2 regions of the Oceanobacillus picturae genome follow, and region 2 is predicted to be linked to the other one. Evidence: riboswitches for the same ligand, from Rfam matches in the RefSeq annotation. Region 2 holds a riboswitch; the other holds the start of a gene.
What was found. Region 2 has a riboswitch for cyclic di-GMP ahead of BN988_RS18625 (anti-repressor SinI family protein). Riboswitches for the same ligand answer to the same signal wherever they lie in the genome.
Positions count from the first base shown of each region.

Region 1: another riboswitch for cyclic di-GMP. It lies ahead of BN988_RS18475 (prepilin-type N-terminal cleavage/methylation domain-containing protein); the one in region 2 lies ahead of BN988_RS18625 (anti-repressor SinI family protein).

Region 1 is NZ_CCAX010000001.1:62,127-66,341, reverse strand. It holds gene pilM (type IV pilus biogenesis protein PilM) at 1-877, opposite strand, end outside; gene BN988_RS00325 (prepilin peptidase) at 893-1,645, opposite strand; gene BN988_RS18475 (prepilin-type N-terminal cleavage/methylation domain-containing protein) at 1,733-2,089, opposite strand; cyclic di-GMP riboswitch class II at 2,126-2,208, opposite strand; gene BN988_RS00315 (type II secretion system F family protein) at 2,253-3,452, opposite strand; gene BN988_RS00310 (type IV pilus twitching motility protein PilT) at 3,454-4,215, opposite strand, start outside.
Region 2 is NZ_CCAX010000001.1:1,653,074-1,657,288, reverse strand. It holds gene tapA (amyloid fiber anchoring/assembly protein TapA) at 1-485, shown strand, start outside; gene sipW (signal peptidase I SipW) at 488-1,078, shown strand; gene BN988_RS08450 (M73 family metallopeptidase) at 1,115-1,789, shown strand; cyclic di-GMP riboswitch class I at 1,941-2,023, shown strand; gene BN988_RS18625 (anti-repressor SinI family protein) at 2,046-2,180, shown strand; gene BN988_RS08445 (helix-turn-helix domain-containing protein) at 2,252-2,581, shown strand; gene BN988_RS08440 (VanZ family protein) at 2,785-3,276, shown strand; gene BN988_RS19080 (hypothetical protein) at 3,421-3,582, shown strand; gene nagA (N-acetylglucosamine-6-phosphate deacetylase) at 3,885-4,215, shown strand, end outside.

The DNA.
Region 1 (4,215 bases), 1.6 Mb from region 2:
GACCAAGAACGTCTGTGTATTTTGAAGGTAGCTCGCCATTTGTAAAATCCTCTACCACTAAGGTTGACTCTGTAAATCGTTGTTTCAATATTGGTAAACCAGGATAATCACCTGATAATAAAAGAAGTTCTATTTGGGCATCCCCTTTTGTAATGGAATATTGGTAGAAATCAATGATGCGATTTATTTCAATTAAATACTCATCAATAGTTCGCTCCATATCTACTTCCTCTGTTGCTTGTTCCACCTTCATGTTCCTTGTAAATACAGGCTTGTTTTCTTTGAAGGCCGTTAATACAAGCGCATCTTCGTTCCAGTGAACGAGAAGGATATGGTGTTGTGTTGTTTCCTGCCTTGTGGCCATGTAATAACGATATACAGACAAGGAGGTCAAATCTGCCACCACGGGACGCAGTCCTTGCTGTTCAAAAACATCAACATAATCCGTTATCTTTTCTTTTGGATAGGCAAACAGTAAAACATGTTGCTTGTCAACCTGTTTTTCAAGAAAATCAATCGCGATAGCAGGATTGGAAAAAGGTAAATAAATACTATTTCCCAGCTGTGTTTCGATATAGCCTTTCGCTTCTTCTCTTGATAAAGCTGCTGGCACTTCTAATTGCCTGATTACTACCGTATCATCAGGGACCGCAAATAAAAGCTTTTTTCTTTTCCATTTATGCTCGTGAACAAGCTGTCTGATGAGCTCAGAAAATAAAGCTTTATCCATTATCTTGCCTTCTTCTAAGACAGAAGGAGGAAGCTCTAGCTCTCCGTGTTCTTGCAAGCCTTCCATCTTATTGCTTTTGTGATAGGTATACCGTAATTTTCGGTTCGTAATCACGATATTAACCCTGCCATTCGACATAAATCCCATGCTGTCACGCCCTTATTAGAGTATTGTAATATACCAGTCTATTAATCCGTCACCATAGAAGTATGTTATCAGGGAAGCGAGCACGATATACGGCCCAAAGGGGACCGGCTGCTTTCGGTCGATTATTTTTAGCACGATTAACAACAGCCCGACTATTGCTCCAATGATACAGGATAGAAAGAAAGCTAGAAGAGTGCCTTGTAACCCAAGCACAATCCCTAGTACACCAAAAAGCTTCATATCCCCTGCGCCCATACCACCCCTGCTAATCATAATAACAAGAGCAATAATTACCACACCCGCAATGGCTCCTACTAGACTGCTCCACCAAGGTTCCAGAGATTCAAGAATGCGCATGATAGCGAGGAATGGCAAGAAAAATAATAAAACCTTATTCGGTATAAGCATATAAGCAAGATCTGACACAAGGATGATCATAAGCATCGAAACGAGCAACAAAGCAGTAAGAAGTTCCTTGTGCAGTCCAATTTGTATGTAACTAAGTGCAAAAAGCACGCCTGTCAGTGCCTCAACAACTGGATAAATGGAAGAAATCGGTTTTCTACAGTATCGACATTTACCCCGCTGTATGGCGAATGATAAAAGCGGTATGTTATCGTACCACGCCAGTTGATGGTCACAGTTTGGGCATCTGGAACGGTCATTCGCAAAAGGAATTTTCTTTGGAACCCGCAGTCCAACCACATTAAAAAAAGACCCAAAGAGCAAGCCTAAAGCGAAAAACAATAAAATCATGACACTTTCCATTTACGTACTCCCTCATGTTAAAGATGTTTAAAATTGAAGAAAACGCCCTGCTTTGGGGCAAGGGCGTTGCTTGGTTAATAGATTAATTTATTTTGGGTCGGTGTAAGTAAAAGTTTTACCGCCATCAGTAGTAGTTTCCACTAACACAGTTCCTTTTAATTCAAAATCGTCTCCAACATCTAGGAAACCTGCAGTCTTCAACTCACCAATCGTATAGGCAGAACCAGTAGCTGGAGTAACATCCGATACATCGGCAAGTCTTGCAGCATTTTCCACCAATTCTTCATTAGCTGTAGTAGCTTTCTCCTCTGACTTGCTAATCACATTCCCAATTGTAGGAACCGCAATCGCCACAATAATAGCTAAAATTGCAATAACAGCTAGAAGCTCTACCAACGTAAATCCTTTTTCTTTTTTCAACATTTTTTTCATGCGTGTAAGCATAAAAATCCCCGCCTCTCTAAATATGTATATTTAGTAACACAGTCAGGTCGGTTGCACTACTTGCTCCAAATTATCAAAGTGCCCACATAGAGATAATCCTTCATAGCATCCGTCTATTTACCTAGTACTATTATAGTATACGAAACTACAAATTGCCACATTTTTATTGTAAATTTTCGAACATAGAAAACATTGGGATAACAACAGCAGTTATGATACCACCTACGATGAACGTAAGAACAATAATCATAAGTGGCTCTACTAACGTTTTAATTCTATTTGATAATTGTTCTACTTCTTCTTCATAGAAAGAAGCCGCTTTTGCTAGCATTTGATCTAAAGTTCCTGTTTTCTCACCAATTTGCATCATTTGAATAATTAGTGGAGGTATAACCCAGTGGTTTTTCATTGGTTTTGTTATCGACTCACCTTCACTTAGACTTTCCTTTGAATCATGCAGTACCTCTTGTATCACTTTGTTCCCAACAACTTTTTCTGTTATCTCGACTGCTTCCAATATAGGAACTGCGCTGTTAACCAATGTGCTTAATGTTTGCGTCATCCGGACCAATGCTCCCTTATGCGCAAGGACACCAAGAAAAGGAAAACGTAACTTATACGTATCTATACGAAAACGAAAACTATCATATCGTAACATATATTTGCCGAGAAAAACTAGTAATACGATAAGAAGAGTAATGCTCCACCAATAAACACCAAGCCAGTCACTAAGACTTAAGATAAATTGCGTATATGGAGGTATTTCTTCTCCAAATGAATGAAACATTGTTACAAATTGTGGCACAATAAATACCAATAAAAAAACGCTTAAGACGAGCGTAATAACGCCTACCACACTTGGATATAGCAAAGCGGAGACGACTTTCTGCTTGTTGCGATATTCTTTCTCGTAATAATCAGCCATTTGGCTTAGAATTTCATCTAGTTTCCCACTCACTTCTCCAGCATGAATCATATTTACAAGTAGTTCAGGAAAAACATTGGAGTGTTTTTCCGCTGCAGTAGATAGCGAGACACCCTGCTCTAACTGTTTAAGCATATCATCTAAGGCCGTACGAAGCGCATAATTATCGGTTTGTTTTGACATCGTATTTGTCGCATCTGTTATGGTAATACCAGCATGAATCAGTGTAGAATATTGTCTTAGGAATAGAACAAAGTCTTTGTTTTTAACACGCTTATTCAAAATAATATCTTTATTCCACGGTTTCGTTTCCTCGATTCGCGTTATTAAGAGTCCTTGTTTTTCTAATTCGTTAAGAGCTCGATGCTTTGAATCGGCATCAATTTTCCCTTTAATTCGTTCACCCGACATCCGTTTGCCGACATATTGAAAGTCCATACTAGGAGCTCCTTCCTTGCATAAACGGTGCTGCTGCTTCCATGGAAATCTGGTCTTCTTGCAGAAGTCGCTTCAATTCCATATCTAATGTATGCATTCCATGATCTCTTGAAGTTTGTAATACATTTTGGATTTGATGCAATTTCTCATTTCGAATAAGGTTCTTTACAGCGGAAGTATTTCGAAGCACTTCAGTTGCTGCCCTTCTTCCTGTATGATCCTTTGTGACCAATAGACGTTGAGAAATTACCGCTTTTAAAATCGTTGATAGCTGAATACGTATTTGCGTTTGCTGTGCTGGTGGAAACACATCAATAATCCGTTCAATTGTAGAAACAGCATCTGTTGTATGAAGGGTTCCTAGAACGAGGTGACCCGTCTCTGCAGCTGTTATAGCTGTAGAGATCGTTTCAAGGTCACGCATCTCTCCAAGTAAAATGATATCCGGATCTTGCCTTAGGCTAGCCCTTAAGCCATTAACAAAACTCTTTGTATCAAATCCAACCTCACGTTGATCAATAATTGATTGATTATGAGTATGCATATATTCAATCGGATCTTCCAATGTAATGATATGTTTTTGCATTGTCTGATTAATGAAATGAATCATGGAAGCAAGTGTCGTGCTTTTACCACTTCCTGTCGGCCCTGTAACCAGAACAAGTCCTTGTGGTTCCTGAACAATTTCCTTCGTTACCAAAGGAAGATTCAGTTCCTCAATTGACGGTATACGGTTCGGGATAATACGAATTGCCAAAGATAA
Region 2 (4,215 bases):
AAAAAGTTTCTTTAACCTACACAGCAGAAAAAGAAGGCTTTTATGTTTTTAAAGCACTTCAGCACCCATTATATGGCGAAGAAACGGAGAAACCATTAGAGGTTTGGAGCAAAAAAGTAAATGCAAAATGTAAAGAGAAAAAAGTAAAAGAAGAATCAGATAAAGAAGTAGAACAGAAAAAAGACGAGGACATTTCTACTGAGGATAACAAAAAAGAAGAGTCGAATAACACCACCGATGACAGGCAAGAGAAAACTAAACCAGAAACAGAAAAAGCTCCTGTGGAGGAAGAGAAGGACACTTCATCAACTGAGGAAAACATACAGGAAACAGACGCATCAGAAGCTGAATCAGAAGAACAGGAAGTAAAAGAAGAAAAGCAAACGGAAAAACAGACAGAAAAACAACCAGAGAAAAAGCAACAAGAGCAAAGTGATGGGACAGATAAACAATCTACTGGAACAAAAGAGGAAGAGGGAGAATAAACATGTCACTTAAACAAGTAAAAAAGTGGGTTAGCCGCATTACGACCTATGTATTGTTCGCTGCACTCATTGTAATGGCAGTTGTCGTGGTCTCTTCTAAAGCGTCTGGGGGAGAACCAGAAATAGCTGGTTACCAGCTGAAAACCGTGTTATCAGGATCCATGGAACCAGGAATTCAAACTGGATCGTTAATCGCTGTTAAGCCGGACGGGGATATGAAACGGTTTAAAGATGGGGATGTCATCACGTTCATGGATAAAGAAGAAAAACTCATTACTCACCGTATTACCGAAGTAATGGCAAGTGGTGAGCAAGTGATGTACCGGACAAAAGGTGATAACAATAATGCGGAAGATCTTGAGCCGGTATTATCCGAAAATGTAGTGGCGGAATATACGGGGTTCACCATTCCGTACCTTGGGTATTTGGTTAACTTTGCACAATCTCGAAATGGCGCATTTCTGTTACTCATTCCAGGGATTTTACTACTATGTTACTCCGGCCTAACGATTTGGCGGACCCTTGGAGAAATAGAGAAGCAAAATAAAAAAGGCGATCAGAAACTGGAAGAAGGACGATCACTTTCTTCCTAACAATAGAAGGAAATCTAATTTTAGGGGGTGGATTCCATGAATAAACGTTTCTTCATTCTAAGTTTTGTTTTACTACTATGCAGTTTTTTCCCATTAGGGTACGTATCTGCAGCGGAAGCAAATGAAGCAGACGCTTCTAAGGAGTTGGATATTCAACTTTCGCCAAACGACTATTTGTTCCAGGTTCCCAATATGAAACCAGGCGATTGGGCACCAAGGGATCTCAAAATCTCTAATGACGGCAAACAGGATTTTAGTTATCATGTAGAGCTGGCAAATACGACGGAAGAGAAAAGGCTGTTTAATGAATTAATTATTGAAGTAGCAGACGGGGATGAACAACTTTATAAAGGGAATCTGCCGAATTACGCCATCCCGGACAGAAGTCTGGATGCCGGAGAACAAGAAGAACTGAAGCTAACTGTTTATTTCCCAGACCACCTGGGGAACGAATTTCAAGGACTTGAAACGGAGTTTGTCCTCATATTCACCGCAGAAGGAGAGGAAGATCAGCAAGACTCCATCAGTGTAGGTGGTAATGTAAGTAATGGAGATGGGAATGGAGCTTCAGGAGTTAAAGGTGGAGCAGCCTTACCTAATACATCAACAGATATTTTTACTCTTCTCCTTTTCGGAACGATTTTACTGGCAGTCGGGGGCGGCATTCTTGTTATACGTAAACTACGGTTGATTAAAGATCATCGTATCTAATATTTTCCATATTCTTCGACAAAACAGGTGTAAGATATTCCATTTCTCTTACAAAACTAGTTGAAATAAGACAAAAGAACCTACGCAAATAGTCGTGAATTTATAGTATCATATCACTAGGCAGTTCTATTTAGTGTCATAACTACATTTCCTCAGAAAAAGGCATACTCATCGAAAGACGGGGACGCAAAATCACAGATCTACGGCATATGCTAGGATGGCTGGGTTATCTGGAAATACTAATGGGGGATAGGATATGGAAAAAATAGTTGAGCAGTTATCGTTAGATGGTGAATGGATTGAATTAATCAAAAGGGCAAAGAATCTTGGAATCACTACAGAGGAAATACGTCAATTTCTAAAACAGACGGAATCATTACATAATGCCTGAATTTAATTGTACTTTATATAGAACTCCTCACCCACTTTATGTTATAATTCGCTTTGAAAGAAGGTGAGGGCTTGATCGGTGAAAAAATCAAACAACTTCGCACAGAAAAAAAGATGTCCATTTCTGAATTAGCTGAAAGAGCAGGGGTCGCTAAATCATACCTTAGTTCGATTGAACGTAACCTTCAGACAAACCCATCGATCCAGTTTATTGAAAAAATAAGCACCGTTCTTGGTACGACGGTTAATGATCTTCTACGGGAAGAAAACATAAGCGGTCCTGAGGATTTAGATAACGAATGGTTGAAGATCGTACAGGAAGCAATGGAGTCTGGTGTTTCAAAAGAACAGTTTAAGGAATATCTTGAGTTTAACAAATGGCGCAGTAATAAAGATAGATAACCCATAAAAGCCGTTGCAGTGATGCACGGTTTTTTGGTTTGCACATTTTTTATTCGGGGTATTGCCGATATGGTGGAATAAGGTTATTTTATTAAGGTGGCCATTATAAATAACTCTGAATAAATAATTCATACATGTTCCGGGGGAAGCCCAAAAAGCGGACTACACAATAAGCATATATAACAAGACAAGGAGAATGAATGGTGAAGAAACACATTTTCTGGCTTTTACCCATATGCTGGATGGGGATCATTTTTTACTCTTCCCATCAGCCTTATGAAAATCAAGATGTAAAACCACTTTTGAATAATTTCATAAACGTAAGTTTTCTTGAGCCGTATTTAAACTGGTTATCCTTCACCTATCATGAAAGTGTTGTTAGCGTGGAACAGTTAGGTGTTGCGGGATTTATCGAATTTTTCATCCGTAAAGGTGCCCACGTATCTGTATTCTTCGTACTCTGTTTGCTTTTTTATGTGGCCTTTCGAAAAGCTGGTAAACAAAAGCATAGTAAAGCGTTAATCTTCTCTTTGTTTCTAACGGTAATTTATGCCATATCGGATGAAATTCACCAAGGATTCACACCAAACAGAACACCCTACGTAGGTGACGTCATACTTGATAGCTTTGGTGCCCTGTTGGCGGTAGGCCTACTTGTACTTTTTTTAAAAAGAAAAGGTAGAAGACCTCTGTAAAGTTCTATAGGGAAACGAATAAGGTAATGAGGTATTAAATTTTTGTGAATTTTGAGCATCTGCGACAAGGTTCGACAACATTCTGTTCGTTCATATGCTATTATGCAACAGGTAAGATATTTTTCAAAAGGCGGGGTATGAATAATGGAGCAAGAAAAGTTTAAAACGATGCTAAAAAAAGTAATTCATGATACTGAAACGCATCACATACAATCCTCTCAAGAAATGATTCAGACTTTAATTGATGAACTCACACATGAAAGACTACTTCCGAATGTTCAGCAATCTGTACTGAAAAGTAAATAAAATAAAAAGCGGTCAAGATAAATCATGACGTTAAAGCTCGCCTCTTCAGAAAATGTTAGCAACTAGAGGAGAGCTTCTTTGTGGCGGAATTTTATGCTGCTAGAGTTCTCTTAGATCTTTTTCCTTTCCTCTTATTTTTCTCTATTCTTACACTCTTCGTTTTACCAATTTTTCCATTCTCCTAAAAAGTCTTTCTTTCTGAATCTTTTCTATTCAAATTCTTTATTATAGCGCTATCTCTTGCTCCATTTTCTATGAAAAAAGTGGTATGATATATATTATAGTAGAGGAGGAAGAGACAGTTGCAAACAAGGCCCATTTACATAAAAAATGTTAGCATTTTAACAGAAGAAACGATTATGGAAGATAGCGCTCTTCTTTTAGAGAGCGGAAAAATATCTAAGATCGGAAAACAATCGTCCCTTCCGGATGAAATTCAAGAAATTGATGGGAAGGGAAAAATCGTTATACCTGGCTTTATCGACGGACACATCCATGGTGCAAACGGTGCAGATGTGATGGATGCAAGCAATACAGCACTTGATTCAATTGCTTCCGTTCTGCCAAGGGAAGGAACCACAAGTTTTCTGGCAACTACCATCACACAATCACCTGAAAACATTGAGAAAGCGC